2 regions of the Shewanella cyperi genome follow, and region 2 is predicted to be linked to the other one. Evidence: predicted binding sites of a transcription regulator. Region 2 holds the regulator's gene; the other holds the start of a gene.
The links. Region 2 encodes LexA, which represses DNA repair genes until DNA is damaged. Its sites were predicted from a motif close to TACTGTATNNNNATACAGTA; they were not measured.
Positions count from the first base shown of each region.

Region 1: a site for LexA is predicted at 2,371-2,390, ahead of recN (DNA repair protein RecN). Genes of this name have one in related genera too.

Region 1 covers NZ_CP071501.1:2,900,810-2,905,022, reverse strand. Annotated here, with positions in the region: gene JYB84_RS12695 (thiamine pyrophosphate-binding protein) at 1-399, opposite strand, end outside; gene recN (DNA repair protein RecN) at 679-2,340, opposite strand; gene JYB84_RS12685 (AEC family transporter) at 2,452-3,408, opposite strand; gene JYB84_RS12680 (YjaG family protein) at 3,503-4,102, opposite strand; gene barA (two-component sensor histidine kinase BarA) at 4,095-4,213, opposite strand, start outside.
Region 2 covers NZ_CP071501.1:3,969,160-3,973,372, forward strand. Annotated here, with positions in the region: gene plsB (glycerol-3-phosphate 1-O-acyltransferase PlsB) at 1-1,135, opposite strand, end outside; gene lexA (transcriptional repressor LexA) at 1,286-1,909, shown strand; gene JYB84_RS17640 (cell division inhibitor SulA) at 1,906-2,412, shown strand; partial or broken gene coxB (cytochrome c oxidase subunit II) at 2,801-3,910, shown strand; gene ctaD (cytochrome c oxidase subunit I) at 3,929-4,213, shown strand, end outside.

The sequences.
Region 1 (4,213 bases), 1.1 Mb from region 2:
GCCACTGCCGGGATGCACAGTGTGGTGCAGTGCCAAACCGCTGTTTTCATTTTCACCCGGTGCCCCGGAGAGGAATATCACCGGTAATCCTTCGGTACGGGCGAGGGCGGCGGCACTGACGCAGGGCAGGCTGCCAACTGTATAAGTGGTCAGGCAAACCCCCATGCCGGCCAATTCCGCCTGGGCGCAGGCGCTGAAGCCGGCGTGCATTTCGTTGCTTGAAGGCAGTACCTCCAGCTCTGTGGCCAGGCTGTTGATCAGGTTGGCAACGAAGTCACCGCCAACGCCGTACAGGCGTTCAACACCAAAAAAACGCAATAACCTGGCTATGCTGTGGCCGAGTTCGGGAAGTTGACTGCTGTAGGCGTGACCGAAATTCTGTTCTATGGTGGGCAACATATGCCGTGGCTCCAATGGAAAATATTGGCCGCAGCTTAAGTAATATTTGGTCGGTAAAATTTGACCTGGATCAGTATCGCCGGCGCGGACGCCATGGAGCTTAAAGTTAAATTGGCACTCCAGCCTGACAGTTGCGGGTGCTATTTGTGTAAGCTAATGATATTGAATGGCTTATTGCTGTATCGCTGGCTTGACAGCACAGGAGGGAATTCTGATGTTTCTGGTTCGCGGATCCGGCATTTGCCCCCGGGTCCTTGAACCCGGGGACTGCAAGGGTTTTTAACCCGCCAACAGTTCGCGGGCGTTGGCCAGGGTGTTGCTGGTGATGGTGTCACCGCCAAGCAAGCGGGCCAGCTCTTGAACCCGTTGTTCCTTATCAAGCGCTTGCATCGTCGTTTCCGTTTGGCCGGCCTTGCTGTGCTTGTTGACCAACATGTGCTGATGGCCATTGCCCGCTACCTGGGGCAGGTGGGTGACGCACAGCACCTGGGTTGATTCACCCAGGGTGCGCAGCATGCGGCCCACGACGGCGGCGGTGGGACCGGAGATCCCGACGTCCACCTCGTCAAATATCAAGGTGGGGGTTGCCACCTTGCGGGCGGTAATCACCTGGATCCCGAGACCTATGCGGCTGAGCTCGCCGCCGGAGGCGACCTTGGCCAGTCCCGCCAGGGGCTGGCCCGGGTTGGTGGTCACCAGAAACTCCACAATGTCGCTGCCATTGGGGCCCATGAGTTCGGGATTGAAGTTGACCTCAATGCTGAACTTGCCCTTGGGCATATTCAGTTCGTGGATGGACTGGGTCACCAGTTTATCCAGTTCCTTGGCATAGCGGCTGCGGCTTTGGCTCAGTTTCTGGGCCTGCTGCAGGTAGGCCTCGCGGCTGGCCACAACCTGGGCCGCCAGCTCTTCAAGCTGCTCTTCATCCGAGTCCAGGGTTCGCAGTTCGTCCGCCAACGCCCTGTGATGCTCATGGAGCTTGTCGGCGCCGACATGGTGTTTACGGGCCAGCGTCATGGCCTTGGACAGGCGTTCTTCCAGAAAAGCGAAGTGCTCGGGATCCAATTCCAGATTTGACAGGTAACGCCCAAGTTCGCTGCTGCTTTCCTGCACCTGGATCAGGGCCTCATTGAGCATATTGCCAATGGGGGCCAGGGTGGGATCCAGGCCTTCCAGGGTGGCGGCCAGGGAAACTGCCTTGTTGAGCAGGGATTCGATATTGCCCTCATCGGACTCAGACAACAGCGCCAGGGTATGCTGGCAGTCTTCAATCAGCGCCGTGCCGTTGGCCAGACGTTTATGCTCGACTTCAATTTCTTCAAACTCGCCGGCCTGCAGGTTGAACTCATCCAGTTCTTCCACCTGATATTGCAACAGCTGTTTGCGGGCAATACGTTCCTGCTGCGATTGTTGCAGTGACTCAAGCTCGGCTTCCACCTGGCGGCAGCGTTGGTAGGCGGCCAGCACGGCGTCACTCAGCAGTTTGTGATTGGCGTAGCTGTCGAGCAGGTTGAGCTGATGCTCGCTCTTCAGCAAAGCGTGGTGGGCGTGCTGACCGTGGATGCCGATAAGGAATTGCCCCACGGCCTTGAGCTGACTCAGAGGCACAGGATTGCCGTTAATATACGCCCGGGAGCGGCCATCGCTGGTGATGGTGCGCCTCAGGATGCATTCATCATCCAACTCAAGATCATTGTCTTCCAACCAACGCTTTGCCAGGGGCACATCTTCCAGGGTGAAGCGGGCGCTGACTTCGGTCTTGCTGGCGCCGGGGCGTACCGCTGCAGCGTCGGCACGGTTGCCAAGGCACAGGCCGAGGGCGTCGATGGCAATGGATTTACCCGCCCCCGTTTCGCCTGTGATGCTGGTCATGCCGGGGCGAAAATCCAGTTCAAGAAAGCGGACAATGGCAAAATTGTTGATGCTGAGTTGGCAAAGCATAATGAATTCCTGTCGAATAACTCACCAAAGCACTGTATTGATGAACAGTATATACTGATTTTATATACAGTAAATATGCGGGTGAGGATCTTGCGAAGGTATTTACTTATCTTATTGAATAAAAAATGTATTTAGTACTTCCAGCCAAAGCGGCAACGCCAACAGCGTCAGTACTGTCCCCAACATTATCCACTGGGCCGACTGTTCATCAAGGGTTTGATAGCGCTGGGCCAGCAGATACACACTGGCGGCCGTGGGCATGGCGGCCAGCAAGGTGCCCATGACCCTGAGCTCACCGGTTACCCCGAAAAGGGAAAACAGTACCAGGGCCAATAGGGGTTGCAGCAGCAACTTGGCAAAATTGATCAGGGTCTGCTCAGTAGCACTGCTGAACCGGCTGCCATCTCCCGTTTGGCGCCGCATGGCCTTGGCCAGCACTATGCCGATGGCAAACAGGGCACAGGGACTTGAGCTTTTGCCTATCAGTTGCAGTGCTGTATCCAGGGACGATGGGATCTTAACCGTCAATGCCGAAACCATTATGCCTGCCAGACACCCGAGCACTATGGGATTGGTGACCAGGGTGCGCGCCATGGTGAGCAGGGGATGGCGGGGGCTGTTGTTGCGGGCCAGATCCAGTCTGACCAGGGCGAAAGCGAACATGCCCACAGATAACAGGCTGGTCATGGCGGTGGCCATCAGGGCCAGGGGATCCTCGGGGTACAGCATCATCAGCACCGGGATGCCGATAAAGGCTGTGTTGCCAAAGGTGACGGCGAGGGCGCGGATGTTGGCCTCACTGTGACTGCCATAGCGGAGCGACAGCTTTTGGCATAGGCCATAGGTCAGCACCATGGCCAACAGGTAGGCGGCGATAAAAGGGCCGTTAAGTATGGTGGCTATGGGGGTTTTGGCCAGGCTGATAAAGAGGATGGCCGGAAAGGCGAGATAGTAGACGTATTCGTTGAGCCAAATGTCGGTTTTGGATGGCAGCCATCTGAAACGCTGGGCCAGGGCGCCCAGCAGCATTATGGCCAGCACTGCCAGCAGTGGCAGTAAAATCATCAACATGGCTAAGGATTCCTCGACAGGCCTGTTGGATGCACTGGGGGCAGATTAGCATGATGGCGACTGGGGTCGCCATCCGTCTATGGTCGAAGGGTTATTGGGCGCTGATGCCTATGTTGGACACCCCTTGACTCACCAGCTCCTTGCGCAATGCCTTGATGAAATCGGCATCCATTTCCGGATTGTCTTCCACCAGATCCAGCAACCAGGCCTGCAGTTCCCGCTCTTCCACCATGGCTTCGTGGCCGTAGATAAAGTCATCCAGCGCATCATCTTCCAGGTCGGTATCGCTGATGGCTTCAATATAGTTGGCGACCGTACTGGAGGACAGTTTGCTGATATTGGTGATGTCTTCTTCAATCTTGCTCTGCAGCGCACCGAGCAGGGCGCTGACTGCCACTATTGCATCCATGGCCGGATAGGCTCCATAGACATCAAAGTTTTCCGGGTCCGGAGTGATTTCGTCGAGCTTCTCCAGATACATTTCCAGATTCAACTTGAGCTTGCGGTCATACAGGGATTGCCATAACAGGTTCAGCACCGTATCGAGCAGCTTGGCATCGCCGAACTCACACACCTCGGCGAACAGTTGGTAATTGGGATACATACGCTGGCACAGGGCGGTGGCAAACAACTGCTTCTGTGGCAGAGATAAGGCCTTGAGGCGTTTGAAGAATCCGGGTTTTTCACTCATGAAGAAGGTCCGCTGACATCTGGGAAATCACTTGGGTTGCCGCCGATTCTACCTTAGTTAGTTCATCAAGTAACTCAAGGATTTCCGGTTCCACATCGCTAATGTCACCAC
Region 2 (4,213 bases):
TGGCAAACAGCTGATCCAGGTATTCGCGGAACACTGCGGTATAGAGCTTGTTGCCATTGAAGCTGCGGCGAATAAAGAAGGCGCCGCCGCGACGGAACAAAGGTCCCGCCGGCCAGAAGTTGAGGTTAATGCCCGCCGCGATATGAGGCGGTACCATGCCCTGGTAATAAAGAATGTAAGACAGCAGCAGGTAATCCATGTGACTGCGATGACAGGGCACATAGACAATTTCATGGCCATCATGGTGCAGCTGACGCACCTGCTCGGCACCGCGGATATTGATACCGCTGTAGAGCTTGTTCCACAGCCAGGTCAGCATACGCTCAGCCACCCGCACCAGGCTGTCCGAATAGTCGGCCGCTATCTCGTCGAGATAACCTATAGCCGTTTCGCGGGCCTTGGCCTCGGAAACCTTCTTGGCAGCCGCTTCTTCGGCAATGGCCTTTTTCAGGTTATCGGACTGCAACAGCGCATGGAACATGGCCTGACGATTAGGCAACGCCGGACCTGTCATCACCTTGCGCTGACGGCGGAAATGCACCCTGGCCACCCGGGCCAGTTTCTGGGCAATGCGTTTGTCGGTGCCGTGTTCATCGGCCATATAACGCAGGGAAACCGCATTGGAAAATTGCACGAAGTTGTGACGACCGAGGAACAATATCATCAGGCACTTGCGCAACCAGGTGGGATTTTCCCGCTCCAGCAATGCCGCGCGCATGCTGTCATCTTCCTTGCCCGGAGTCCGGCCCCAATAAAGGCTCACCGGGACCAGCTGGATATCCAGCTCCGGCTTTTGCTTATGGACAGACAGTAACTGCATAAAAGCATTGAGGAAGGGTTCATTGCCCTGACGCTGCCCAAACAGGGGTTTTGCCCCCTCAAGGCAAACCACCCTCGGACTGCTCAAACCATTCACGTGCAGGGGCTCATAGGGGCTTGGCAAGCCAAACTTGGCGGTGACTTCACTCAGGGCGGCAATATCACTTACCGATTCGGTTTTCATGACGTAAACCAGGGGGCGTGCCGCATCAAGATTAAGATCGGCAAAAGGCTCCTGGGGCACCACTATGGTGTGCACCAGTTTTTTCTGGATCCAGCGGAGGGTTCTATACCACAGCGAGTCTTGGGTTGACATTCTTCTTCAGCAATCTTGGCCACTTCGTTAGCCGCATAGAATATCAGACCACACAGTCACAGTGCCAATAATCTAAACACTGGTTAATACTTGCGCTGTTTAAAATACTGTATATACTAACAGTAACTGTATAGAAAAACAGGAATGAGTATGAGACCGCTGACACCGCGCCAGGCTGAAATACTGGACCTGATCAAACGCAATATCGCCGATACCGGTATGCCGCCAACCCGTGCCGAAATTGCCACACGTTTGGGCTTCAAAAGTGCCAATGCCGCCGAAGAACATCTCAAGGCACTGGCCAAGAAGGGCTGTATTGAAATTATGCCCGGCACCTCCCGCGGTATTCGTCTTGCGGGCGACGAACATGAAGACGCTGAGCATCAGGGATTGCCGCTGATAGGTCAGGTGGCGGCCGGTGAGCCTATTTTGGCCCAGGAACACGTGGAGCAGTATTACCAGGTGGATCCAGCCATGTTCCGCCCCCAGGCCGACTTTTTACTGCGGGTTCGGGGCGACAGTATGAAGGACATAGGCATACTCGAAGGCGATCTGTTGGCGGTACACAAGATGCAGCAGCCGCGCAACGGTCAGGTGGTGGTCGCCCGGGTTGAAGATGATGTGACGGTCAAACGCTTCGAACGCAAGGGCAATGTGGTTTACCTGCATGCCGAAAACGAAGCCTACGCCCCGATAAAGGTGGATCTCAGCTGCCAAAGTCTGACCATTGAAGGTCTGGCGGTCGGTGTCATCCGTAATGGAGACTGGTTATGAACAAGCTGCTCGGTAATGCTCCCCGCCATCCCGGCCTGTGGCGCGACCTGCCCGCTGACAATGCCGGCGCCAATACGGAAGTCAGCATGCTGACCACCAGCGATCAGGGCCGTAACGAACTAAAGCACTTGTGCCCCCAATTGGCGCAGCTGAGTCATCAGGGTCGTTGGATAGTGCTGATCAGTCCGCCCAATATAGGCTACAAAGACCTCCTGGCCCAGGCCGGCGTGCGTATGGACAGAGTCTTACTGGTGCATGCCAAGGATGAAGTGGAAACCCTGTGGGCCATGGAAAAAGCGCTGACCAGTGGCACTTCCAGTGCGGTACTTTGCTGGAGCAGCAGCCTGGACCCCAGAGATGAACGCCGCTTACAGCTGGTTGCCAAGAGTGCGGTTGCCATGGGTGTCATATTTCAGGATGTAAATGCTCACTCTCATGGAAATCCTTGTCACCAAGCCGCTATTCCCATGACCCTTTCCAACCAGTTTCAACCGCTGCACTGATCCCCTTCCATCCCCTTGAGCCCCAGTGGGGCTCTTTTTTTCAATAATTTTTTCAGTTAATTAGAAAAGAAAGTGATCTTGATCAATATTTAAACTGCAAGTAATGTAGTTCAGGGTAACAACGATAGTTTGTTATATCCGGGATAGATTATGTCGTCGCAGTGAGCCCTGTTTAACCACGGCCCTCTGTGTATCAGACCGATATATTCAGCTGTAGGTGCAGGCGTGGTTAGCAAGGCAGTAGGCTACAGATAGAACAAGATAAACCGCCAACGCACTTTGAAGTCATCGTTGCTTTTTTGGGAACCGAAGAGTTTGCATAGAGCAGAGACTTACTGTGTGACTCTTCTTTGTAGTTGCGATTCGCAATTGACAGAGGAGACGTCTTGTGAAGCGATTGTTGTATTGTGTTCTGGTGCTGATGGCACCGCAATTGGCAGCGGCAGACATGTCGCTGAATATGACCCAGGGGGTGACAGAAATCAGTGGCAGGGTATATCACCTGCACATGACGATTCTGTACATCTGCTGCGCCATCGGGGTGGTGGTATTTGGCGCTATGATTTACGCCATGATCAACCACCGAAAGTCGAAGGGCGCCGTGGCGGCTCAGTTTCATGAGAGCACCAAGGTAGAAATAGCCTGGACGGTTATCCCTTTCATTATCCTTATCTCCATGGCCATACCGGCCACCAAAACCCTGATCGCCATGGAAGACCCTTCCAATGCAGATCTGACGGTGCAAGTCACAGGATCTCAATGGAAATGGCATTACAGCTATTTCGATCAGGACATCGCTTTTTACAGCATCTTGTCCACGCCGATGGAGCAGATCGAAGGTAACGAGGCCAAAGGCGAAAACTACTTACTGGAAGTAGACAAGCCGCTGGTCTTGCCTGCCAATCGCAAGATACGTTTCCTGATGACCTCAGATGACGTTATCCACTCCTGGTGGGTGCCTGCCTTTGCGGTGAAGAAGGACGCCAACCCGGGTTTCATCAACGAGGCCTGGACCCGTATCGACAAACCCGGCATCTACCGGGGCCAATGCGCTGAGTTATGCGGCAAGCAGCATGGCTTTATGCCCATAGTGGTGGAAGTCTTGCCCGAAGCCCAGTTTGATGACTGGCTCGTGGCCCAGAAAGCCTCTGCTCAACAGGCAGCGGCGGAAGCCCAAGCCTCGCTGACACAAACCCTGTCGATGGATGACCTCATGGCTCAGGGTGAACAAATTTACATGGCCCGTTGTGCTGCCTGTCACCAACCCAATGGTGCAGGTTTGGCGGGCGTATTCCCCGCGCTTAATGGCAGCCCCATAGCCACCGGCCCTGTCGCCAATCACCTGGAAATTGTGATTAACGGCAAGACGGGTACGGCTATGCAAGCCTTTGGCAAACAGCTCACCGCTCAGGAAATTGCCGCGGTTATCACTTATGAGCGTAATGCCTGGGATAACCACACGGGTGACACGGTGCAGGCCGCCGACGTCAACAACCATGGGCAGTAGGGGGAATACATGAATTCAATTAGCCGCGAACTTACCTCAGGGCTCAACGAAGTGACGCAGGATCATGAGCACGATACCCATGAACATCATGGCCCCGCCACCGGCATACGCCGCTGGCTTTATACCACCAACCACAAGGACATAGGCACGCTTTACCTTTGGTTCAGCTTCATCATGTTCCTGGTGGGTGGTGCCATGGCCATGGTCATCCGTGCCGAATTGTTCCAGCCCGGTCTGCAGTTGGTCGAGCCGAACTTCTTTAATCAGATGACCACAGTCCATGGATTGGTCATG